2 regions of the Paenibacillus sp. ALE3 genome follow, and region 2 is predicted to be linked to the other one. Evidence: riboswitches for the same ligand, from Rfam matches in the RefSeq annotation. Region 2 holds a riboswitch; the other holds the start of a gene.
What was found. A riboswitch is a leader RNA that binds a small molecule or an ion and turns the genes downstream of it on or off. The one in region 2 is predicted to bind S-adenosylmethionine.

Region 1: another riboswitch for S-adenosylmethionine. It lies ahead of metA (homoserine O-acetyltransferase MetA); the one in region 2 lies ahead of ACXHJ2_RS03015 (methionine ABC transporter ATP-binding protein).

The regions. Positions count from the first base shown of each region.
Region 1 covers NZ_CM134214.1:3,531,202-3,543,841, forward strand. Annotated here, with positions in the region: gene ACXHJ2_RS15595 (cation:proton antiporter) at 1-393, shown strand, start outside; gene ACXHJ2_RS15600 (YitT family protein) at 478-1,338, shown strand; gene mqnC (cyclic dehypoxanthinyl futalosine synthase) at 1,435-2,568, opposite strand; gene ACXHJ2_RS15610 (aminotransferase class I/II-fold pyridoxal phosphate-dependent enzyme) at 2,988-4,166, opposite strand; gene ACXHJ2_RS15615 (PLP-dependent transferase) at 4,163-5,347, opposite strand; gene metA (homoserine O-acetyltransferase MetA) at 5,472-6,389, opposite strand; SAM riboswitch class I at 6,507-6,633, opposite strand; gene corA (magnesium/cobalt transporter CorA) at 7,183-8,118, shown strand; gene ACXHJ2_RS15630 (HRDC domain-containing protein) at 8,277-9,284, opposite strand; gene ACXHJ2_RS15635 (ROK family protein) at 9,451-10,329, opposite strand; gene ACXHJ2_RS15640 (5'-3' exonuclease) at 10,549-11,445, opposite strand; gene ACXHJ2_RS15645 (arsenate reductase family protein) at 11,518-11,883, opposite strand; gene ACXHJ2_RS15650 (RluA family pseudouridine synthase) at 11,928-12,640, opposite strand, start outside.
Region 2 covers NZ_CM134214.1:657,896-670,535, forward strand. Annotated here, with positions in the region: gene ACXHJ2_RS02970 (peptidoglycan D,D-transpeptidase FtsI family protein) at 1-655, shown strand, start outside; gene ACXHJ2_RS02975 (Cof-type HAD-IIB family hydrolase) at 737-1,486, shown strand; gene ACXHJ2_RS02980 (DUF456 domain-containing protein) at 1,537-2,016, shown strand; gene ACXHJ2_RS02985 (putative polysaccharide biosynthesis protein) at 2,150-3,784, shown strand; gene ACXHJ2_RS02990 (DUF2515 family protein) at 3,803-5,089, opposite strand; gene ACXHJ2_RS02995 (thioredoxin family protein) at 5,325-5,669, shown strand; gene ACXHJ2_RS03000 (COX15/CtaA family protein) at 5,885-6,817, shown strand; gene ACXHJ2_RS03005 (UbiD family decarboxylase) at 6,948-8,714, shown strand; gene ACXHJ2_RS03010 (Cthe_2314 family HEPN domain-containing protein) at 8,771-9,490, shown strand; SAM riboswitch class I at 9,620-9,758, shown strand; gene ACXHJ2_RS03015 (methionine ABC transporter ATP-binding protein) at 9,896-10,918, shown strand; gene ACXHJ2_RS03020 (methionine ABC transporter permease) at 10,915-11,583, shown strand; gene ACXHJ2_RS03025 (MetQ/NlpA family ABC transporter substrate-binding protein) at 11,658-12,500, shown strand.

The DNA.
Region 1 (12,640 bases), 2.9 Mb from region 2:
CTGTTCTTCTTCAGCTTCGGACTCTCCATTGATCCGCTGTCCTTAGGAGGTAACGCCATATGGCTTGCGCTGGCAGCAGTCCTTCTCACACTATTTGGTAATATTTGGGCGGGTATGCTGGCTGGGCGTACGGCGTCCTTATCTCCCAAAGCATCCGCAAATATCGGTTTAACTATTGTGGCGCGAGGCGAATTTTCGATCATCATGGCCAACTTGAGTAAAGAAGGCGGTTTGCTTGATATTGTTCAACCTTTTGCAGCCATCTATGTACTCATACTGGCAATTCTTGGACCACTTCTGACAAAGCAGTCAAAGCCTATCTTTAATATGCTAAACAAAATATTCAAATTTAAGGACCCTCGTTTACGAAAGGAAGAAAGCAAATCGGCGTAACTGTAAAAGCTGGATACGACAATCCATAGGAGGGAAGGCTATGCCGCACGCTGTAAAACATGCCGAAACTCTATGAGGCGGCTTGTGAAGCCCGCTTCAGGAGATGCGAGCAGGTTCCCTGTCTTTTATACGGTGATTGGCGGAATTACGGCATCCGTCGGTCTGGAATTGTTTTTACATCCGCACGATATGATCGCTGGAGGCGTTACAGGAATCTCCAGACTCATGTCGCTTTACACACAGGAGCATTTTGGATTGCTGCTATTCGTATTAAACTTGCCACTAATGCTGCTGTATTCTTTGTTTACTCACAAGCCCATGCTGCTTCGCGCACTCCCCGGCTTGTTTGCCTTTTCAGGCTCAGCCATCATTCTCTCGCCTTTTCCGGCAGTGAGCGGCCATCCGGTCGTATGCGCTTTGGGAGGCGGAATCTGTATTGGGCTTGGCGCAGCACTGACAGCTCGTCACGGGGGGCTGCTTGATTCACTAGGACTTAGCGAATCTGACGATGGCCGTCCATCCACTTTGGTACTAACCCATCGGAAAATTCCGTTAATACAGATTGTAATGTTGTGTAATGGCCTGCTGCTCATTACGGCTGGCTTTGTGTTAGGATGGGAGCCAGCCCTCTATTCCGCCTTATCCTGTCTCGCTGCATATGAAACGACCCGGCTGATGTTTACTGGTCTGAGACGCATGGTCTGTGTTGTCAGCAAAAAACAGCAAACTGTCGAAGATGCCATATATCGCAGGTTGCGTTTACACGGCACACCTATTGAAGGCTCTGCCCAGATAAAGGGGAAGATGAAAAGTGAATCAGATAAAAAAGAACAAATGGTCATCGTTTACAGCGTTCATCTTCTAGATTTGCAGCGCTTTAAGGCAGTCATCCAAATGGCAGACCCACAGGCTGAGATCATGTATATGAAACGATGGAAAGCATAGCAAAGTAACACATCAAAAAAACGCTTATCTGCACTAATCTATGTATAACGATTAGTACAGATAAGCGTTTTGTAATGAACACTATATTAACGGATATTAATTTTGCATGATAAAATCATGTTCAATACTGCTGGCACTGTCAAAAGTACGAATAATATCATAACGGGTATTACGCTGTGCCGGAATGTGACCCGTCTCACGGATCAACTGTAAAATGGATTCAATGTTAACCTTATACGTTGCGCCTGCAGCGGAAACTACGTTTTCCTCAATCATGGTGCTACCAAAATCATCGCAACCGTAGTACAACGATTTTTTACCGATTTCAGGTCCCATAGTTACCCATGAGGATTGAATATGCTTGATGTTATCCAATACAAGACGACTGATCGCAACGGTCTTCAGATATTCCTCCGGCGTCTGACGTTCCTTCTTCAGGTTGGTATTGTCTGGCTGGAAGGTCCAAGGAATAAAGGCCAAAAATCCTTCAGAATTATATTTGTTTTCAATGCATTCGTCCTGAGCATCACGAACACGCAACAAATGCAGCGCACGCTCCTCCATCAACTCGCCAAAGCCAATAACCATCGTAGCAGTCGTGTTCATCCCAACCTTGTGAGCCGTTTGCATGACATCCATCCAATCACGCCAAGAGCCTTTGAGACGGCTAATTTTGCGGCGTGTGCGGTCATCCAAAATTTCTCCACCCCCGCCCGGAAGCGAATCCAATCCAGCTTCATGAATGGCGCGGATTGTTTCTTCCATAGAAAGACCAGATTTCTCCTTCATTTTGTGAATTTCAGCTGGCGAGAAGGAGTGCATCGTAATATCGGGAAAACGCTCCTTGATACCTTTCAGCAAATCGGTATAATAACTGAACGGCAGATTCGGGTTCACACCGCCTTGCATTAGAATTTCGGTGCCACCTACTTCCTGCGTTTCCTTGATCTTCTGAAAGATCACCTCATCCGGCAAAACATAACCTTCATCAGAACCTGGTCTACGATAAAAAGCGCAGAAGCGACAGTATACGTCACACACATTTGTATAGTTAATATTTCGTCCGATAACGAAGGTTTTAACGGGATCGGGATGCATGCGATTCATAACTTTATTCGCCGCATGACCGATTTTTTCTACCTCGTCTGATTCGAACAAAGCAACGGTATCCTCTAAATTCAGGCGTTCGCCGCGTAGGGCTTTATCTAAAATATGGTCGATTACACTCATGGTGTATCCTCCTTCGCTGTCACAGGGCGACGAAATGAACGACAGGACTTATGAACGAGAATGCTTTCACAAACCTGCGTTCGAACCCTGCCGTAATGTATGTTCATGACTAGCCTTGTATGTTGTCTGTGCTATTTAGCATAGTAAAACCTAATGATAATACTAACATATCTTTAGGTAAGGAACCATACTTATTCCCGCTTCTTTCTGCTTTTCACCTAGGAAAACAGGCAACTGCCAAGCTTATCTCAACGTTGCATATAGCCAAAAAATAAGAAAACAGAACTGAAAAGTGTCTTTTTTCACACTGTCGTTCATGTTATTTTATAGAAAACAGCAAGCCTCCTGAAATACTGGAAACTTGCTGTTTAGTACTGTACATATTTACTCCGACGAAGATGCTGCGATGTACTATCGCTCTAGCACAGCGCCTCATCCAGATCACTGATCAGGTCATCAATGTCCTCCAGACCTACGGAAAAACGGAGTAGACCGTCCGTAATCCCGCGCTCCAACCGGACACTTTGCGGCATAGCCGCATGTGACATCATTGCTGGGTACGACAAGATACTTTCCACAGCTCCCAGACTCACCGCCACAATGGGAATACGTACACGACTGAGGACCTCTTTTGCACGCTCACCAGAACCCACATCAAACGATATCACTGCACCATAACCGCTCGATTGACTCTCATGAACTGCACGCCCTGGATGGTTCTCCAAACCCGGATAGTATACCGCTTCAATGTCATTGCGCTCGTTTAGCCAGTTTGCAAGCTTAGCTGCACTTTTTTCGCTGTGAGCCATACGCGCCTCTAGTGTCTTCATCCCACGCATAAGCAACCAAGACTCTTGCGGAGCCAGCACGGTACCCAATCCATTCTGCAGCTGCTTGATTTGTCTCCCCAATGATTCAGTACGAGCTACCGCAAGTCCTGCCAGTACATCACTGTGTCCACCTAAAAACTTGGTCGCACTGTGCAATACAATATCGACTCCCTGCTCAATCGGACGTTGATAATAAGGTGTCATAAAAGTATTATCCAATAACGTCAACAGCCCATTATCCCTTGCCCAAGAGGTTATTCCTGCCACATCGGTAATTTTAAGTGTCGGATTAGAGGGGGTTTCCATATACACAGCCCTTGTATTTTCCTGCAACGCCTCTTTCACAAGGTTGAGATCCGTCATATCGACGAAGGTCGTTTCGATATTCATCCGTTTCAAGATGGAGGTCAGCAGTCGATATGTCCCTCCATATACGTCCTCCGAAACAATGACATGATCACCAGCCGATAAGAGCATAAATGTAGTGGAGATAGCAGCCATACCAGAGGCAAAGGCAAAACCGCAAGCTCCGCCTTCTAATAATGCGATATAATCTTCTAAAGCTTGTCGTGTCGGATTACCTGAGCGGCTATAATCATGCTGCGGAGGATTAAAAATATCATGATGGTGAAAGGTCGAAGCTTGATAGATCGGGACACTCGATGCCCCTGTAACACTGTCAATTTCAGAGCCAAAATGCAGCAGCTTGGTTGCGAATTTCCGCCCTTTGCCCTGATCCTCTCCGATCTTCCTCGCATCCTCTATCATTGCTGCTCCCCTCCTTCTACTTCTTGACGTGCCGCTTCCAGTGCCGAACGCAAATCTTCAATCAGGTCATCTGTATGCTCGATACCTACGGAGAAACGAAGCAACCTGTCATCTACCCCGACTGCATCCCGAATTTCTGCCGGTATGTCCGCATGTGTCTGCACAGCAGGATAAGTCATTAGCGATTCCACACCGCCCAGACTTTCGGCAAACGCAATAAGCTTAATATGACGAAGCAAAGGCTCCACATAACGAGCATCCTTTACTTTAAAGGAGAAAATCCCTGTGTTTCCGCTGGATTGTTTATTTTGTATCTCACGACCCGGATGACCTTCAAGCGCCGGGTAAAATACTTCCGCCACTGCCGGATGCGTCAGTAAATAATTAGACAACACCGTTGCATTATGCTCATGTCGATCCATGCGCAGCGCTAACGTCTTCATCCCCTTCATCAACTGATAACAGTCGCTCGGGGAAAGCACGGCTCCTATGGAATTGTGCAGGAAGGAAATTTCAGCTGACAGCTCTTTTCCTTTGGTTACAATCAACCCTGCCAGCACATCGTTGTGCCCGCCCAAATATTTGGTTGCGCTATGTACCACAATATCCGCACCCAGTTCCAATGGCCGCTGGAAATATGGTGTTAGCAGCGTATTATCTACAATAGTAAGCAACTCATGTTGTGATGCCCATGAAGCCACCGCTTGAATATCAGTTATCATCATTAACGGGTTTGTAGGCGTTTCTATGAATACAGCTTTGGTATTCGGTCGACATGACTGTTGGAGTGCTACAAGATCGTTTGTATCCACATAGCTTGCGGTCACACCAAATTTGGATAAAATACGCTCTAGCAAACGATAGGTCCCGCCATAAAGATCCAGCGATACAATGAGGTGGTCTCCCTGTCCAAACAATGCAAATACAGTTTGCAGCGCTGCCATACCTGAGCTGCAAGCAAAGCCTGCATCACCAGATTCAAGTGCAGCAGCAGCCTCTTCCAGTACCTTTCGCGTGGGATTAATCGTCCGAATGTAATCAAACCCAGTGCTTTGGCCCAGACGGGGATGGCGGAACGCCGTAGATTGGTAAATCGGGTAATTAACAGCCCCAGTTACTGGCTCCTCAATTGAACCAATTTGTGCCAATCTGCTTTCGATTTTCCATTGTTTCTCACTCATATGAATCCTCCTGTTCACTTCCATAGTAGGTGCTATAACATATGCTGCAAAAATGGATGTCCTAGACTATACTGCTGCGCTACTGCAAGGCGTTACTGTATAAGGGTAAACGACAAGCCCCTTTTTAAATCTGAGGTCCGATATCATAAGGTGTTTCTTGGTATACATAATAGTTAAGCCAATTTGAAAATAATAAATTGGCATGAGCTCGCCAGATAGAGGGTGGTATGCGTTCAGGATCATCGTTAGGAAAATAATTTTTGGGGACGTCAATATCCAGTCCTTTGGCCACATCGCGGTCGTATTCCCATTTCAGTGAAAGCGGGTCATATTCAGAATGCCCTGTTACAAAAATTTGTTTACCGTCAAGTGTGGCTACTAGGTATACTCCAGCTTCCTCGGATTCGGATAAGACTTCTAATTCGGCAATATGATCAATATCTTCCCGCCGAACTTCTGTATGTCTGGAGTGAGGAGCATAAAACAGTTCATCAAAGCCGCGTAGCAATTTTACTTTAGGTTTAATTACGGTGTGTGGAAATACGCCAAAGCATTTGGTGTCGAGCCCGTATTTAGGGACATCGAAATGATGGTATAAGCCTGCCTGTGAGGCCCAACAGATATGCATGGTCGAAGTTACATTCGTTTTCGTCCATTCAAAGATCTGCCGGATCTCTTCCCAGTAGTTCACATCCTCAAACTCAAGCTGTTCAACCGGAGCTCCTGTAATGACCATGCCGTCAAAACGACTGTTCTTGATCTCATCAAACGTTTTATAGAACATGTTCAAATATTCTTGCGATGTATTTTTGGATATATGAGACTTCATATGCACCAACGTGACATCTACTTGTAGCGGCGTATTACCGACTAAGCGCAACAGTTGGGTTTCCGTCGTTTCCTTGGTAGGCATTAAATTCAAAATGGCGATACGCAACGGACGAATATCCTGATGATAAGCCAAGCTTTCATCCATTACGAAAATATTTTCGCCCTCCAGCACTTCCTTGGCAGGCAGCGTGTCTGGGATTTTAATCGGCATGTAAACTCACTCCTTGATCGGTAAGTTGTGCGAAAATCGTCTGGTAGAGATGCCGGGCATATAATAAAAAGACCTTTCTCAGTTAGAGAAAGGTCATATTTGTATCCATATGCGCCTCTCTCATCTGTCAGGGCTACGCTTTTTTGTACAAAGCGCGAGTCCTGCAAGAATTAGCACCGTGCGATAAAAATCGCCGGTTGCCGGGTATCATCGGGCTAGTCCCTCCACCTGCTCTTGATAAGATTTCGCTATATTCATTTTGGGTTCACAAAGTTCTTGTTGTTCACTTTAATGCATCGGCTGGGCTTCGTCAAGATGGACTTATAAATTTGTGCCCTGCATTCACATTTTGTCTACCTTTTCCATAGGTTAAATCATATCCTCGCTGTCGTAGAAGCTCATATGACTGCTGTTGATTTTGCCCATGATTTTGCGCTTGAAAGGCCGTAGGCCGAGCGTTATACTATACAAGTGCTAATAGGCAAAAATATGGTGCAGCAGTGTAGATTAGAGTGTTTTCTGCGATACTGTGGCAATCTAAAAAAGAACATTTGTGAGGTGAATCCGGAATGGAAGGCGACCCGAGTCCGAATAGGCGGCGATCCCTGAACAACAGCATAGGAATGACTTCAGCTTGCCGAAAGACGGGACGCCAGGCTCTGCACGCTCCAAAAGCCTTCTGCTTTTGATGGTATGCACGCTTACCCGAACCGGCTAACTGGCTAACTGAGTCCATTCCTTATGCTTAAGGTAAACGTATTTCCGTTACGACGGAGCATAAGGAGTGACATATATGAAAATCCGTTTGGTTAACAACGGGGTTTTTACCCCTGTCGAAGAAATTGAAATGGCGCTCACTGCACCGGCAGAAGGCTTTTATTGGATTGATGCCGATGTCGAGGATTTGACAGTGCTCCAGCCCTTATTTTCTATGCATGATCTTGCAGTAGAGGACTGTTTAAGTGAAGAAGAACAGCGTCCAAAGATTGAAATTTATGAAAGCCATTATTTTATCGTTGTAAATAGTATTCGTTTTGATGATGAAGAAATATTTTTGCGTGCTTTGAACATTTTTCTCGGCCGCCATTTTATCATTACGGTGACCAAGCAGAAAATCAATGAGCTTCGTACTCTCAAGCCTATGCTGTGGGAGCAGGAAGTCAGCCAGCCTGACCGTTTTATGTATCTGTTGGTCGACTTGATCGTTGACAACTATTTTCTGGTTGGTGACCGGATTGAGGTTCGTATTGAAAAGCTGGAAGAAGACATTCTAATGCATACGAAAAAGTCGCACTTGAACGAAATCATCGGCTTGCGCAGTGAGATTCTATGGCTAAAAAAAGTGCTCGGTCCGCAAAAGGAAGTCATCAATACCCTGAACAAACGGGATTTGCGACTTATCGACGATCAACTACAAAAATATTTTAGCGACATTTATGAAAATGCTGTGAAAATTTCGGAGACTTTCGAAACTTATCGCGACTTAATGGGGAACCTTAGAGAAGCTTATCAGTCAAGTATCGCCAACCGTGCTAATGAAATCATGCGTGTGTTTACCGCCATTACAACCGTATTTATGCCGTTGACGGTCATTACCGGAATATATGGGATGAACTTTGATAATATGCCTGAGCTTCATACACGTTATGGTTATTTTGTCGTCATTGGGATTATGGTGGCACTAGGTGTCAGTATGTTCTGTATTTTCCGCAAGAAGGACTGGGTTTGAAAAGAAGAGAGTAAACCAAAACTACCAAGCTGGGTGTTTATTCCGATTTTTCAAGCTTGGTCATCAAAAGCAGCAGCTGATTCCTATGAGGAACTCGCTGCTGCTTTTTTTATATTGCACCTTATTTGTACTTTAGGGCACTTCCAATCGTCTCTATATTATCCAACATGTTGGTCAGGTACCTCCTGATGGCGGAACCGTATACGAATCAATCGCAATCGCTCATAAATTTGATCCATTCCTGTTTCCGTCGCTTTTTCTTCTCCATACACTTTTAGCATAATGGGCTTGAGCAGCGTATCTCCCAACTCTGCATAAGCAGACCAGATGGCTGCTTGCTCCTCCTCAGATACATGTGCCAATTCCGTGCAGATCAGCTTCTCCATATCCATTCCATCCCTATCCAAATGTTCCACAGCTTCAATCATTTCTCGACGGTGCAAGCCTGTCTTCATTCCGATATGCTCCAGTGAAAGACCGTCCGAAATACCTTCGATAATCGCTCTAGTCAGGCTAAACTTGTTTAGTTCCTGTCTGTACTGGTTTTCTTTTTGCTTGTACAGCCATGACAAAAAAACTTCTTCTTCAAGTTCCTCTGTTACCCAGTTCAGCGGAAATGGCGTAGTCCGATCATTTTGCTTCGTAATAGCCAATAGCTCCGTCCCATATTGCGACACCTTACCCAGGCCCATACCAGGCAGTTCTAACAATTCTTCTTCGGTATGAGGAAGAAAGACACTGATGAGTCGAAGTAGTCGATTCGTAGCGATAAAATAAGGTGCTTTTCGCTCAGCTGCTGCCTTTTGCCGTCTCCACATTGTCAATTGTTCATACACCTCATCACGCGGAAACAAATCACTATAGCAATACAGCTTTTGTAGCGTTTGTCCACGTCCCGATGATCCTTCTTGTTCATGAAAAACGCCATGAATTAGAGGCCTGTAGCCCTCAGCCATCTTGAGCGCCAGCTCATGACGGTATACATGCAGTAATTCCTGCCACAAACTCCCCTCATACCAAAGATCGTCTATACTTTCATCTGGGACATGGTGTGTGCTCCAGCCTGCACTCCATCCCCCTTCATGTTGTCCAATCCATACCTGCGCAAAGTCCTCACAGCCCTGTTCATTCCGTTTGGACAAGCGATTTAAAAATACAATCTCCATGATTCTTCCTCCCTCATATAATTAGATTACTGACCCGCACAATACAAAAATGCAAAAAAAAAGCACCTATCCCGCGTATTCGCAAGAAAGGTGCTTCCCTTTTTGATCCGTACTATGCTGTTGCCTATATGATAACCGGACCTTGGAGTACCGTCAACCATAAATTCTAAGAATTCAGCTTTTCCTTGGCCAAAGCCAGAGCTCCGCACAATCCAGCATTGTCACCCAATCCTGGAGATACGATATATTGCTCAATTTCTGTAGTCAGACTTGAATGCTGTACATACCCGTTTAAAAGTTGTTGAAGCTTGGTACGAATGAGCGGGAACAGCTGATCCTGCTTCATTACTCCGCCGCCCATAATAATTTTTTGCGGTGAGAGGATTAAAATATAGCTCATTAGAGCCTGTGCCAGATAATGCGCCTCCATTTCCCAGGCAGGGTGATCCACAGAAAGCTCGTGTCCTTTAACCTTCCATCTTTTTTCGAGCGCCGGACCGGCTGCCAGTCCTTCCAGACAATCTCCATGATATGGACATGTGCCCTCATAGTTATCCTCTGGATGACGACGTACCAGAATGTGTCCCATTTCCGGGTGGGACAATCCATGTACCAGCTTTCCGCCAACCAAAGCACCCGCTCCGATGCCTGTACCTATTGTAATATACAGACAGTTGTCCAATCCTTTAGCCGCACCCCAAATGGATTCACCCAGTGCTGCTCCATTTACATCCGTGTCAAACCCCATAGGTACATCGAAATGCTCCTTCAGTTTGCCAATCAGATTATAATTTCCCCAATGCGGCTTTGGCGTTGTTGTAATATAACCATATGTATCACTGCCTTCGATAGGATCAATTGGTCCGAATGAGCCTACACCCAGCGCTTCAATCCCTTTGCCTTCAAAAAATGCGATGACATTCTCCATGGTTTCTGCTGGAGTTGTTGTTGGAAAGCTTGCTCTTTCCAAGACCTCCCCACGTTCATTTCCGATTCCACATACGAATTTGGTGCCGCCTGCCTCAATTGCTCCCAATACTGTCATAGCTGTTGTAATCCCCTCTCCATGATCTCTCTTCACTATATTCACCTGAAACGAGCCTAAGGTCAATCCCCTTATCACAATTGTATAAAATCCTTCACATGGCTATATATCTTCGCTGGCATAATGGCATATAAATAAGGACACTCACGCACCAAGCGTCAGCATCCCTATATAACTTAGTCTATCTGAAATGTACATCCCCAGCCTAACAGCTCTTCATTATGATCCGGTTGCGACACCCATCAACGTACACAAGCTTTTCATTTCAAGTTGCTCAAATTTGTCGACAATTTGCACGTGATCCAGTGTCAACAGACAGCTGTCTAAAGCACATGCAACAGGCACATCACAGTGAATTTTAGCAAGTTTGCGTGAAAGATGCAGCATATCCAAATCACTCTCGATCTTTTTACGGACCGACGGTGTCAATTGATCTAGATTTTCCAGAATGCCTTCAATGGAGTCGTATTCCTGCACCAGCTTGAGGGCCGTTTTTTCACCAATTCCGCGTACTCCCGGGTAATTGTCACTTGCATCACCCATCAGACCTTTGAGGTCCACCACTTGGCGCGGCTTAAGCCCTTTTTCAGACAACAGCGTCTCCGGGGTATATACCATGTAATTGCCATGTCCTTTTTTCATAATAATGACTTGTGTCCGCTCATCTACCAATTGAAGTAAATCATGATCTCCCGATAGAATCATGACATCCATGTCCTCATTTTGCGAATAATGGCGTGCGAGCGTACCGATGCAATCATCCGCTTCAAAGCCTTCCGCCCCAATGTTGGGAATGCCGAGGCTGTCCGTCACTTCACGGATCAAAGTAAATTGAGGAATCAAATCATCTGGCGCGTCGGCTCGGTTTCCCTTATACGCAGCAAAATGTTCCCCACGGAATGTCGTTCCGCCCATATCCCAGCAGCAAATGACGTGTGTAGGATTAAAGGTTTGGACTGCATCCCAAAAATATCGAATAAAACCATATATGGCGTTCGTTGGTACTCCAGCTTTTGTACGACGGATATAACCGTTTGCAGCGGTTGCATAATAAGCACGAAAAAGCAGGGCCATGCCGTCAACCAGCATTACGGATTGTTCATTGCGTTGTGTCACAGATTGTATTGCTCCCATTCATCATATTATTTAACCCACACAGTATAACATATCATGGTGGTAAATTGGGCGTTACTGAGCTCCCCATGTCCCCTCAAATGTTTCCTCTTTGAATCCTACCGTTACTTTACTCCCGTCAGTTACAATTGGACGTTTGATTAATCTTCCATTCGAGGACAAAAGTGAAATTTGCTCTTCACGGCTCATGCTTCCAAGCTTATCTTTCAGCTTTAACTCTTTGTATACTTCACCACTTGTATTGAAAAACTTTTTCAACTCCAGCCCGCTTTTATTAATCAAGTCTTCCAGTTCCTCCGGGCCGGGCGGTTGTTCAAATATAGGAATCAGTTCCGTCTCATGCCCCTTGTTTTGCAGCCATTTCACTGCATTACGACAGGTGCTGCATTTAGAATATTGATATACTTTCAGTTGGCTCATCGCTAGATTAACCTCCATTTAGTTTCAATCTATTATTGAATATTTTATTCTGGATGATATTGAGCTCTTAACAGCTCTTGCATTCCGATCATATCGTCCGGCAGAGGAGCGTAAAACGTCATCCGCTCCCCGGTCACAGGATGTACCAAGGACAATTCCGAAGCATGCAGGGCTTGTCGAGGCATCCTCGCATCAAGCTGATCATATCGCTCACGCTGCACAGCGTCATTAGGTGTAATCCGGTACATTTTATCTCCGATCAACGGGCAACCGATATATGTCATGTGCACCCGAATTTGGTGCGTACGTCCGGATTCCAACTTTAGACCGATGCGGCTTCCTCCGCTCCACACTTCCTCTAGCTTATATAGCGTAAGAGCAGGATAACCATCCGGGGTCACCATGCGCAAATGCGGATTATCCGGGTTGCGGTCAATCGGTCCGTCCACCCTGCCTTCCTGCTGCTCAGGGCGCCCATGCACCAAGGCTGTATAGCGTTTGTCCACCGTTCCCGCAATCATCTGTTCGGAAATATGCTGATGGACATACGGATTTTTAGCTACAACTAGCACGCCCGTCGTCTCCTGATCAAGACGATGAACAGGACGAAACCGAAACAGCTCCCCCTTGGTCTGCCAATAATGCACAACCCCGTTAGCCAGCGTCCCTGTGTAGTGACCATGAGTCGGGTGGACAATCATGCCCGCCGCCTTGTTCACTACTAACAGATGTTCATCCTCAAACAAAATCTCAAAAG
Region 2 (12,640 bases):
GCTGTATGCCAAATACGGAAGTAATGCAGGGGTGCATCAGGGAATTGATGTATGGGACAAGTATATGAAAGAATTTGGATTAGGCGTTCCGACTGAAGTCGATCTGCCGGGCGAGTGGGCAGGCAGACTTGAGTATACGAGCAAGCATGAAAGTGCGCTGACACGTTTGGTACAGGCATCCTTTGGTCAGCAAGGGAAATATACAGCGATGCAGCTGGCCCAGTATACGACTGTGCTGGCAACCAAGGGCAAGCGAATGCAGCCTCATTTAGTCAGTAAAATTGTGGATGACCAGGGGAATCTCGTACGTGAGTTTAAGCCGAAGGTGCTGAATGAGGTCGCTTTTTCAGATACGTACTGGAATACTGTGATTCGCGGCATGGCTACCGATGTTAAAGCCTTTAACGGATTTCCCTATGATTATGCCCGCAAAACGGGGACTTCTCAGCAGGTGGTGGGACGTACGGTTAAAGATAATGGGGTGTTCATCGCTTTTGCTCCACGCCAAAATCCGAAGCTGGCTGTAGCGGTTATCATTCCTGAAGGGGGCTTTGGTGCGACGAGTGCGGGACCGGTTGCGCGTAAAATATTTGATGCGTATGACGAAGTATACGGGCTTGATGGTAATCCTAAAAAGCCTCTGGTAGCGAAATAAGGACTTGAATACTTTTGTGGGCTTCTCTTTTTCATGGTAAAATGTCGTTGGACATAAGGGACAACAGGAGGAAGAGAGACCATGGGAGAAAACCAATATAAATACAAACTGCTTGCGCTCGACATGGATGGAACTTTACTGAATGATAATCATGAAATAAGCTTGGAAACGATTAACTGGATTAATAAGGCGATTCAGAAAGGGATTCATGTATGCTTGTCCACCGGACGTGCAGCGATGCATGCTTTGCCTTACGGTCAGCAACTCGGTCTGGAGACGCCAATGGTAACTGTAAACGGCAGTGAAGTATGGAAATCACCTCACGAATTGTGGCGCCGCTATTTACTTGATAAGGAGCTTATTCGCAAGATGCACCAGATTGCCGTAGAAACAGGCTCCTGGTTCTGGGCTTACTCAACCGAGGAGTTATACAACAGAGATCGTTGGCCGGACACATTGGACACACAGGAATGGCTCAAATTCGGTTTTAATACGGAAAATGACGAAATTCGCCATCAAATTTTGCTCAAGCTTCAGGAGATGGGTGGACTTGAAATTTCCAATTCTTCGATGACGAATCTGGAAATTAATCCGGCCGGTATATCCAAAGCCAGTGGCATCGCTGAAGTGTGCGACCTGCTCGGCATTACCATGGAGCAGGTGGTTGCCGTTGGCGACAGTTTGAATGACCTGGCTGTGATTCAAGCGGCTGGACTGGGCGTAGCGATGGGGAATGCTCAGGATACGGTAAAAGAAGCCGCTAATGTGGTTGTGGCTTCGAATAATGAGGACGGCATTGTAGAAGTGATTCGAGATTATGTGCTTGTGTAATAAAATGAATAGTGCACAAGCAAGATGAATAGACGAGAAGGAGGAGGCCCATGGACGTTGTAGGTTGGATTGTTGTCATTGTACTGTTCATTGTGGGCATGGCGGGAGCGGTGTATCCCGTATTGCCGGGGGCGCTCGCCATTTATTTTGCATTTTTTGTATACGGCTGGTTTTTCTCGTTTGCTCCATACAATGCTTTGTTTTGGATTATACAAACACTAATCGTCGTTGCCCTTTTTATTGCGGATTATGCTGTGAATGCGTGGGGAGTCAAGCGATTTGGCGGCTCGCGTTTATCAGCGATCCTTAGTACAGTAGGAATCATTATTGGCCCTTTCGTTATTCCGGCATTCGGTCTGATTTTGGGACCATTTATCGGTGCTGTGCTGGGTGAACTGATTGGTAAAGCCCCGCTGGATCGAGCTATAAAAGTGGGCTTTGGCTCCGTCTTGGGCCTGTTTACTAGCACCGTGATGAAAGTAATTTTGCAGCTTGCCATGATTATTGTATTCTTGATTTGGGTGTTTTAACCAGAGATTCGTTTATTATGATTTGCAGAGACAGAATCGACATGCGGCTCCGCACCGGTGATGGCTCAGGCCATGACTGTTTGTTGCGGGGCTTTTGCATGCATGTGAACAGCAAGAAAGAAGGGAACGCATTTTGTCCAATAAAGAAACATTCCTTAAAGGTACGCTTATTTTAGCCGCTGCCGCTTTGGTGGCCAGAGTGCTTGGTCTGGTACAGCGCGTTCCATTGGAGCATTTGCTCGGCTCCGTCGGGAACGCCTCGTTTACTATTGCGAACAACGCTTATTTGATGCTGCTCACGGTCGCTACGGCCGGCATTCCCAGCACACTGAGCAAAATGGTTTCGGAACGCTACGCACTGGATCGGCCTGCGGAAGCGCGACGTGTGTATCGTGCGGCTTTGATATTCGCGGCCGTGGCCGGTGTTATCATTACGGCGCTGCTGTATTTTGGAGCGCCTTATTTTGCCGAGCATGTAGCAGGGGTTCCGCAGTCTGCTTTGGCTATTCAGGCTTTGGCACCCGCTTTGCTGTTGTTTCCTGCCATTGCGATGATGCGCGGATACTTCCAAGGACGCGGTAATATGACCGCAGGTGGTATTTCACAGATTGTGGAGCAGGTCGCACGGGTAGCCACCGCAATTCTACTCGCTTTTATTATTTTGAAGCTTGGCTATGGAGATCGTGAGGTAGCTGCGGGAGCCTCCTTTGGGGGTGTCATGGGAAGTCTTGGCGCTCTTGGGGTCATGCTGTATTACACGGTGAAATTGCGTCGTCAGGATCGCCAGGATCGTCAAGAGCAATTCCAAGAGGAAAGCTCCGCGCTACCGATGATGCGCATTTACAAAGATATTTTCAAGCTCTCTATTCCTATCGTGTTGTCGTCTCTGACGGTTCCGGCGGTTAATTTTATTGATACGTCGATTGTAGTTAGACTGCTGTCTGGACAAGTGGGATTGGATCAGGCGACTACTCAGTTGGGTTATTTAGGCTCTAGGGCACAGAGTGTGGCAGGCATTCCGCCGATTTTGGCCATTGCACTCAGTCAATCGCTCATTCCGATCATTTCAGCGGCTTTTGCCCGTAAGGATGAACAGCATTTACAAAATCAGATGACGCTGGCCTTGCGCATCTCTATTCTGACTGGAATGCCGATTGTGCTGGCTTTATGTGTAACTGCCTATTCTATTAATGGTCTGCTGTTCAGCTCGCTTGGAGGCAGCGGGATTATCGCTGTTCTGACACTCGGAACGATCTTTCAGATTACGATGATGACCTCTAATTCGATATTGATCGGTATGGGCAAGCCGCGTATTTCAATGGTCAATGTGATGGTTGGTATCGTCGTGAAGTTGGCAGCGAGCTGGCTGCTGGCTGGTTGGCTAGGGATTTACGGAATTATTGCCGCAACCGGTTTGTGTTTCCTCGTCATTACGTTGCTGAATTTGCGTGTGCTGAAAGGTATTGTTTCCTTCTCAATCATGGGCCGGCGCTGGGCAGGCTTCCTAACCGCAGTCGTTGTCTCGGGAGCTATCGGGTACGGAGTAAATGAAGCCTGCATTTTGCTGGTACATCTGATGCCTGCGCGTGTAGCCTTCTTGATTGCGTGCTGCATTGCCGGAGTGGTTGTACTGGTATGCTACTTGGTATTGCTGGTTGTACTGCGCGTATTGCGCAGGGACGAGCTGGGTAACTATCCGCGCGTGTTGCAGAAGGTATTGCGTCCGTTAATGCGCCTACAGCGTGAGTCCACTCAACAACGAGGCTAAAAAAGCCCTCTCATCTGTTCAGTGAAAGGACCGCAAGCTATGAGCATCATGGGCCATTGCTGTTTTTTGAATGCCATGGCGATGCTCATGGCGCATGGCAAATAACAGAGGCCGTTTTGGTTCACTGATATGCCCAAGTGTAGAACCGTCCTGAAACCAGTCATAACGGGGAATCGGATCATAGGCTGTATCTGACCAGACGGCGTTCAGCTCCGGGCTGTACAGACGTTGACTTGGCGGGAGCCATTCATGTGCTAAAAGCGTTGCACTCTCTGCTGGAGAGCGCAGCGCTTTTTGTACATTTGGTGTGAATAGTCCGGGCCAATAGTCGCTGCGAGACCCGGTATGCGGCACGCTGGTAGCAAATGCGGATACCTGATCCAGTACCTGCTGATGGCCAAATAACATAGCGTAAAGACTTTTACCAAAACCGATCCGCTCATCCAGATGGCCAAAACGCTCCATGACAAGTCCGGCAAGTCCACCGTTTAGCCCAAGCGGAAATATAACCTGATTGAGCTGAAGCCAGTCATGCAAATAAAAGCCTGGCTTATGTGTCACAAATTTTTGAAAATACGGGTCTTTCACAACCCGTCCTTCAATATAGTTTTGTTCATTAATAATGAGCGCTACCGTCAAAAGAGAACTATCCCGCCAAGCCCAGAAACGTTCCCAAAAGGGCTTCATGAATGGCGAAACGTGAAAATGAGGCAACAAATGGAAGCAACTCCGTCCCAAATGACGGCTGTGCATGTAAAGCTGCAACTGTGGATAAGCGTCTTGAAAAATAAGAGCGTTACAGCGCTCAAGTAGCCGATACAGCCACTCCTTTTCCTGTTCGCCGAACAGGTTGCCAATGAGCTCCCCCTTCAGGTCAGTCATATTATAGCCGCCATTACGAGAAACCAGATGGGCCAGTAATGCCCAGTGTAATTCCGGGTAGCCACGATAGCATTCAAGATAAGCGGCAGTGCGCGTGATGTTGCTGCGATTCTCCTGTGCTGTATCGTTCTTGATCCGCTCCAGCAGCTCACAGTCTGTTTCGCATAAGGGCATATTTAGAGAAGAGGGACGCGTAGCGGGTCCGTTCACCAGCATTAATGCTTCAGCTTCATTCATGGCGGCCTGTGCCGAATGATAATCCCACGGCAGATCACGCAAGGGATAGCGTAATTTACGGGATTCGGTCCAGGCCGCACGTTTGCCCTCCCATGCCTCCTCCGCAACACGTGGAACGGAACCCAGTAACTTTAGCCCTCCCTGAAGCTGTCGAGATGCGACATGGAGCCATTCGGTGAGAGACATGTTTAAATAACCTCCTTTCAAATGCAGGCATCCCCGTATTCCACCAAGTATGTTGGGTATGCTATTGGGATGTCGTCGCCTATGTGGATTCTTAAGTATATCTATAGTATGTCTCAATGAGAGGGCTTCCAATCGGCATGTGAGCATAATAGGGGAGTGTGCAAAAGCTTCACTTGGCGTTACAATAGAAAGTACAGGATCTCCTGCACAAAAGAAGTTTAAGGAGGAATTATGTATGCAAAAAATCGTCTCTCATGAAGACTTTAATAAGGCAATATCCACTCCAGGTGTAACGGTAGCTGTGTTCAAGGCGGACTGGTGCGGGGATTGTCATTTTATTGATCCATTCATGCCTGATGTAGAGCAACAATATGCAGACAAGCTTACATTAATTGAGATTGATGTAGAACAGGCCGAAAGTGTCAGCCAAGAGCAAAATGTTCTAGGGATTCCTAGCTTTATCGCTTACAGTGAAGGGCGAGAACTAGTACGTCTGGTGAACAGATTGCGTAAATCCCGCGAGGAAATCGAGCAGTTTTTGGACCGGGCTGTAGAAGTCCATGCTAACTTGGCAAAATAACGGATAATAGTATGTATGAGGGCTCCGCAGGGAACCTTAATCATCAGGATATTCAGAAAGCCGCTTCCTTCCGAAGGAGGCGGCTTTCTTACGGACACGTTCACATTTTGTCAACAAAGCTCGTATGTCAAGGAACGATATATCAGTTATAATTACTTTAAGTGATCATTTCACAACATATAAAGTGAATAAATATTATATTTGGAAGGATACGGGTGAATTCATTGAATAACAAAATCAGAATATTAAAATGGCTGGCACTCGTAACATGTATTGTCATGTTTTTGGCTACCTTCGGTGGAGGTGTCGTGACGCGAACGGATTCGGGTCTCGGCTGTGGAAGAGAATTCCCACTTTGTAATGGTAAGCTGGTTCCGGCGCATACCATCGCATCCCTTATTGAGTTCTCTCATCGCTCTGTCAGTGCCATGGCCGGAATTCTTTCTATCGCCTCGTTTGTCGGCTTTTTGCTGTTTATGAAGCATCGGAAGGATTTACAGCTATTCTCTTTACTCACGCTATTGTTTGTTATCATACAAGGTGCGATGGGGGCATTGGCTGTCATCTTCTCCCAATCGGCTGCAGTCATGGGGCTGCATTTTGGCTTTGCGCTTATTGCTTTTGCCAGTGCGACCATGATGACGCTGGGGGCCTGGCAGGAGCATGCGGATTCACGCTACACTCCCCGTCTGATTCCTGGGCGTGTCAGTCGCGGCTATCGTAACTTTATATGGCTATCAACGATTTATACCTATATTGCTGTCTATTCAGGAGCGTTGCTTAGTCATTCGGTCATCCAGAAGGTTGTAAATATTGGGGGTTTCATATCTCCACTGCTGCTTCATCAGATTTCAGCCGGTCTGCTGTTCGTCATTATTTTGGCTGTGGGTCACTACTCGTATCGTTATCACCCGAATCACCGGGATATTCGTACTCTGGGTGTCGTATCGGTCGTATTGATTATTCTTCAAGTGGTGATTGGTATTATCTTGCTGTACGTCAACAGACCTGAAATTTACATGTTTATCGTGCTGGGACATATGCTGGTGATTGCATCGTTGTTCTCCATTTTGGCTTATCTGAGCTATCGTGTATGGCAATTGTCACCGGACCGCAAGCTTGTTCCGACCCAAGCACAGCGTACCTAAGCATTTTGTAGATTATAATGAAGCGTATTTTTGCCCAAGAGGCGTTGGAACACGTATAATAACATCATAAGAAACAAACCAGGCCCACGAGTTTCTCGAGGGCTTGATTTGCTTAGGAGGAATCATCCAGTTGATCTACCAGAATTTGCGCCAATTTATTGAAGCGCTGCGTAAAGAAAATGATCTTAAAATTATAGAAGCACCTGTCGATCCTTATTTGGAGCTGGCCGAGATCCACCGAAGAGTCATTGAGGAAGAAGGTCCGGCGCTGCTGTTCACAAATGTCAAAGGAACCCCGTTTCCTGTAGCCAGTAATTTGTTCGGTACGAATCGCCGTGTGGACATGGCTTTTGGCCCTCGTCCAGAGCAACTGATGGATGCAATTGTAGGTGCGACCAAAACGTTGCTTCCACCTACCCCCAAATCGTTGTGGAATGAACGTGGGCTGATTAAGGACATGCTAAAAGTAGGACTAAAAACAGTATCTCATAGCGAAGCCCCTGTATTGGGCGTTCGCCGTACTGATGCTCCGCTGGCTCCACTGCCTAGAGTGACCAGCTGGCACGAGGATGGAGGACCGTTCATTACGCTTCCGCTCGTGTATACCGAAAAGCCAGGTCAGTCCAAGGATCATAATTTGGGGATGTATCGCATCCAGATTTATGATGATCAGACGACTGGGATTCACTGGCAGATCCATAAAGGCGGCGGCTTCCATTATCATGAAGCAGAGCTGCGTAATGAGCCGTTGCCTACGACGATCATCATCGGTGGCCCGCCTGCTCTGATTGCGTCTGCGATTGCTCCTGCCCCGGAAAATTTGCCTGAGCTATTGCTGGCTTCCCTTATTATGGGGGGTAAGCTGCCCATGACGGAAGACCCGCTCGGAGGTCACCGGATTCCGGCAGAAGCCGAATTTGCGATCAGCGGCTATGTGCCGCCTCATGAACGCCGCCCGGAAGGACCGTTTGGCGATCATTTTGGCTATTACTCATTACAACATGATTTCCCTGTGTTTCATGTCAAACATATGCATCACCGTAAAGATGCCATTTATCCGGCGACCATTGTAGGTAAGCCGCGGCAGGAAGACTACTATCTCGGCGAGTTTTTGCAACGTCTGTTGTCGCCCGCTTATCCGCTTGTAATGCCTTCCGTCAAGTCGTTATGGGCATATGCGGAAACAGGTGTACATGCGCTGGCAGCGGCAGTCGTACGTGAAAGCTACTCCCGTGAAGCGCTGGTATCCGGCTTCACCATTCTGGGTCAAGGCCAATTGTCGTTGACCAAATTCCTGATGCTGACGGATCGGGTAATCGATTTATCCGACTTTAACCTGCTGCTCGAAACCATTTTGGAACGATTTAATCCAGCCAGAGATTTGTTTATTTTCAACCATACGTCTCACGATACACTCGATTACACGGGCCGTAAGCTGAATCATGGCAGTAAGGCGATTCTGATGGGAGTAGGCGAGCCTGTGCGTGAATTGCCTCGAGTTTATGAAGGGGGCGATCTGCCGGGAATTCGTGACATCGAACCGTATTGCGGAGGATGCCTCGTTGTATCCGGCTCGTCCTTTGAGCAGGAGCCTGAACTCGCTGCGCGTGTATTGGAGCGATTAGCTGCGGGTGAGCAGGAGTGGCCGCTTGTCTTTATCGTGGACGATGCCAAAGAAGTTGTTCGCTCCCAAGCTTCGTTCCTGTGGACAGTATTCACACGCTTTAACCCGGCTACAGATATGTACGCTGACAGCGAAGTGCGTTTGCATCACCTGAACTATAAGCTGCCGATTGTGGTGGATGCACGTATGAAGCCGGGCTACCCTGATGAGGTACTGCCACGTGAAGATATTGTTAAGCTTGTAGATCAACGATGGACGAGTTATTTCGCTTGACGCCTATTAAAGCATCTTAACAGCCGGATTTTACAGATATGAAGGAGGCGTGAAGCATGATACGCAAGCTGTTGGGCGAGCCCCCGCGTGTAAATAATGGTTTCCTGCTGGATGCCATGAATAGCATGTCAGACATGTTACATTTGCTGGAGCGACAAATCCAGGCCAGTGGTGATCCGACTCATGACTTTCGGAAGGCGGATATTTTGACGCGTGGTCTAATGTCGTCATTGGATGAACTGGAGCAGAGCCATCATGCTGCCGCCTTTTTTCGTATGAAAGTAAAAGCCGGATACGCTGAAGATATGAGCAAGGATGAAAAATCCGATTATGCCTTGTACGTATTCTTTTATAAGGATGGGTTTGTGCGGGTATTCTCTATTTTGGATAAGTTGGGTAACTGGATGAATGACCTGTATGATTTAAAAACAGGGCAGTATAAGGCGCATTATTCGTATTTTACTGTGTTGCGACAGCTGAAGTATCTCAAAATGCATCCTGTATTGACCGATAATTTAATTGATATCAAGGACACATACAACGATGCTATCAATCGGCTGCGTAAGCGGCGAAATACGGAGATACACTATATGAACACGGAAATGCAGGATGATCTCTGGCAACGTCACCGTGCTTTATATGGCAAAATCCAACTGGAGGACCTCGATCACCATCTAGAAGATTTGCAGCAGGGCTTGGAAATGGTATGCCGGTCGCTATCAAACGCATTTTCTTATACTGCGAAACAATGGGAGAACCGGGCAGTGCGCCCATAATTATGACAGAAAATATCCTTTGACAAAGCAATGTAAACTATCTATACTGAAACCTAGTTTCAGAAAAATGCTTGAATTATTTTTTTATATAAACTAAACGGACAGCTAAAGCTGGAGTTTAACATATTTTTCTTATCCAGAGAGGTGGAGGGACTGGCCCGATGAAGCCCGGCAACCCGTTCTTTCCCGGTGTAATGCACCGGGAGGGAACATATGGTGCTAATTCCTACAAAACCGCTAGAGTTATAGCGATTTTGGCAGATGAGAAAAGGTTCGCAAGGTGGGGCCCTTTTCATTCTGTGAAAGGGGCTCTTTTTTGTATAAATAAATAGCCGATTTTATACAATCCTGAGAGATGACAACTGGTTAAAAGGGTAAGGAAGAAGTGAAGGGGGTCGCAGCACGTTGATAGAGCTTAAGCAATTAACCAAGCATTATGGTAAAGGAAACCGACGCGTTAATGCGTTGTCCGGGTTGAATCTTTCTATAAAGCGTGGAGAAATATTCGGGGTGATTGGTCATTCCGGGGCGGGCAAAAGTACGTTGATCCGCTGTATTAATTTATTGGAGCGCCCTACTTCAGGCGAAGTATGGGTAGATGGGGTTAACCTTGTGACTGTGAGTCAATCCCAGTTACAGAAGCAACGCCGAAAAATCGGAATGATTTTTCAACATTTTAATTTGTTGTCTTCGGCGACAGTGTATGACAACATTGCATTTCCATTGCGTCTGGTAAGTACCCCTAAGCAGGAGATGGACAAGAAAGTTCGTGAGCTGCTGGAACTAGTGGGGCTCAAAGAACACAGTGGAAAATATCCGTCACAGCTCTCAGGTGGACAGAAGCAGCGGGTAGGAATTGCACGGGCACTGGCTAGTGATCCGCATGTGTTGCTGTGTGACGAAGCGACGTCTGCGCTTGATCCGCAGACGACAGGGTCTATCCTGAAATTGCTGTTGGATATTAATCAACGTTTTAATTTGACCATCGTATTGATTACTCATGAGATGCATGTCATTCAAAGCATTTGTGATCGAGTTGGCGTCATTCATCAGGGCGATATCGTGGAGCAAGGTCCGGTGGCGGAAGTATTTTTGAAGCCACAGCATCAGGTAACTAAGGACTTTATCCAGCGGGAGGCGGAACATCCCGAGGAGTTACAAGCAGCGATTGCAGCTGCAGGTAGCGGGGAATCGACACAGGTAGTACGTATCTCCTTCTTAGGCAGCAAAACTTATGATGCGATTCTGTCGCGTACGGCTCGAAGTACGGGTGTTGATTTTGCAATCTTGCAGGGAACCATCTCTACAATTAAAAATGTACCGTATGGACAGCTGATCGTTCGTTTTGAAGGAAACCATTCAGATATAGAGCATACGCTGCGCGAAGTGTCTGGGCAAGGACTTGATGTGGAGGTGATCGGACAATGAGCGAACTTGATTTTTCGCAAGTGAGTTGGGAAGAGCTAGGGAATTCTACGCTGGAAACCCTTCAGATGCTCGGGGCATCTGCATTGTTCACCCTCGTTATTGGATTGCCGCTCGGTATATTGTTGTTTCTGGCGAGCCGCTCCTCGTTGACTTTGATGAAGGTGATATACATTGTATTATCCTTCATCGTGAACATTTTGCGTTCCGTACCATTTATCATTTTGATCGTTGCACTTATTCCTTTTACACGATCGTTGGTAGGTACCTCGACCGGGGTGCTGGGAACCATTCCGCCATTGGTTATCGGGGCTGCTCCTTTCTTCGCACGTCTTGTCGAAACGTCACTACGTGAAGTGGACAAGGGTGTCATTGAAGCTGCACAAGCGATGGGGGCTTCGACAGGACAAATTATCCGGCGTGTGCTGTTACGTGAGGCACTGCCGGGCCTGCTCGCCGCATTAACCATTACCGTCGTTACACTCGTATCCTACACGGCAATGTCCGGTATGATCGGGGGCGGTGGACTGGGTACGCTGGCAATCAACTACGGCTATTATCGTTATGAAACGGCTGTAATGATCGTTGCGGTCGTGCTGATGATCGTATTGGTACAACTGCTGCAAATGGCAGGAGATCGCCTTGTGCGGCATTATACTCGAAAATAGGGAAAACATATAGATATCCTTATTGATCAGGACGTCTGATCCTGAATATTACAAATTATTGGAGGGGTAACAACATGAAGAAATGGGTATTGGCTGTATTGAGCTTGACATTAATTGCGGTACTGGCTGCTTGCGGTACAAAGAGCACTACATCGGATACAAACAATGCGGCCGAAAATACAGGCGGGTCACCACGTGAAGTCGAACTGAAAGTTGGAGCTTCTCCTGTGCCACATGCGGAAATTTTGGAAGCGATCAAGCCTCAGTTGGAAAAAGAAGGAGTTCGCCTTCAAGTCGTTCAGTTTAACGACTATGTACAGCCGAACGTGCAATTGTTTGACAAGCAACTGGATGCTAACTTTTATCAACATGTACCTTACCTGAATGTGATGAATAAAGAGCGTAAAATGGATCTGGTATCTATTGGCGCTGTTCATCTGGAGCCATTCGGTATCTACTCTCAAAAATATAAAAAGCTTGATGAACTTCCAGACGGTGCGACAGTAGCGATTCCGAACGATGCGACCAATGGAGGCCGTGCATTGTTGCTGTTGGAGAAACAAGGTCTGATCAAGCTGAAGGACGCAAGCAACATTGAAGCTACCGTAAAAGATATTACTGAAAATAAGAAAAATCTGGAATTTAAAACTTTGGAAGCAGCTATGCTGCCACGTCAGTTGCCTGAAGTGGATATTGCGTTGATCAACACGAACTACGCTTTGGAAGCCAAGCTGAATCCGACCAAGGATGCATTGGCACTGGAAGACAAAGATTCACCATATGCTAACGTACTGGTAGCACGTCCTGATAATAAAGATTCCGAAGCGATCCAAAAACTGCTTAAAGCTTTGCAATCTCCAGAAACTAAAAAATTCATTGAAGACAAATATCAAGGCGCAATTATCCCTGCATTTTAAGCAGAAACTAAGAAACCGCTGAACGTAAACCCCAGCTTCTCTTAAACAAGAGGACTGGGGTTTCTTCTTGGCTGGAGTTGTAGGGATTGCTTAAATATTTTATACTTGGGGGTGACCGTTCTCTGTGAAGAGGAGGAAAA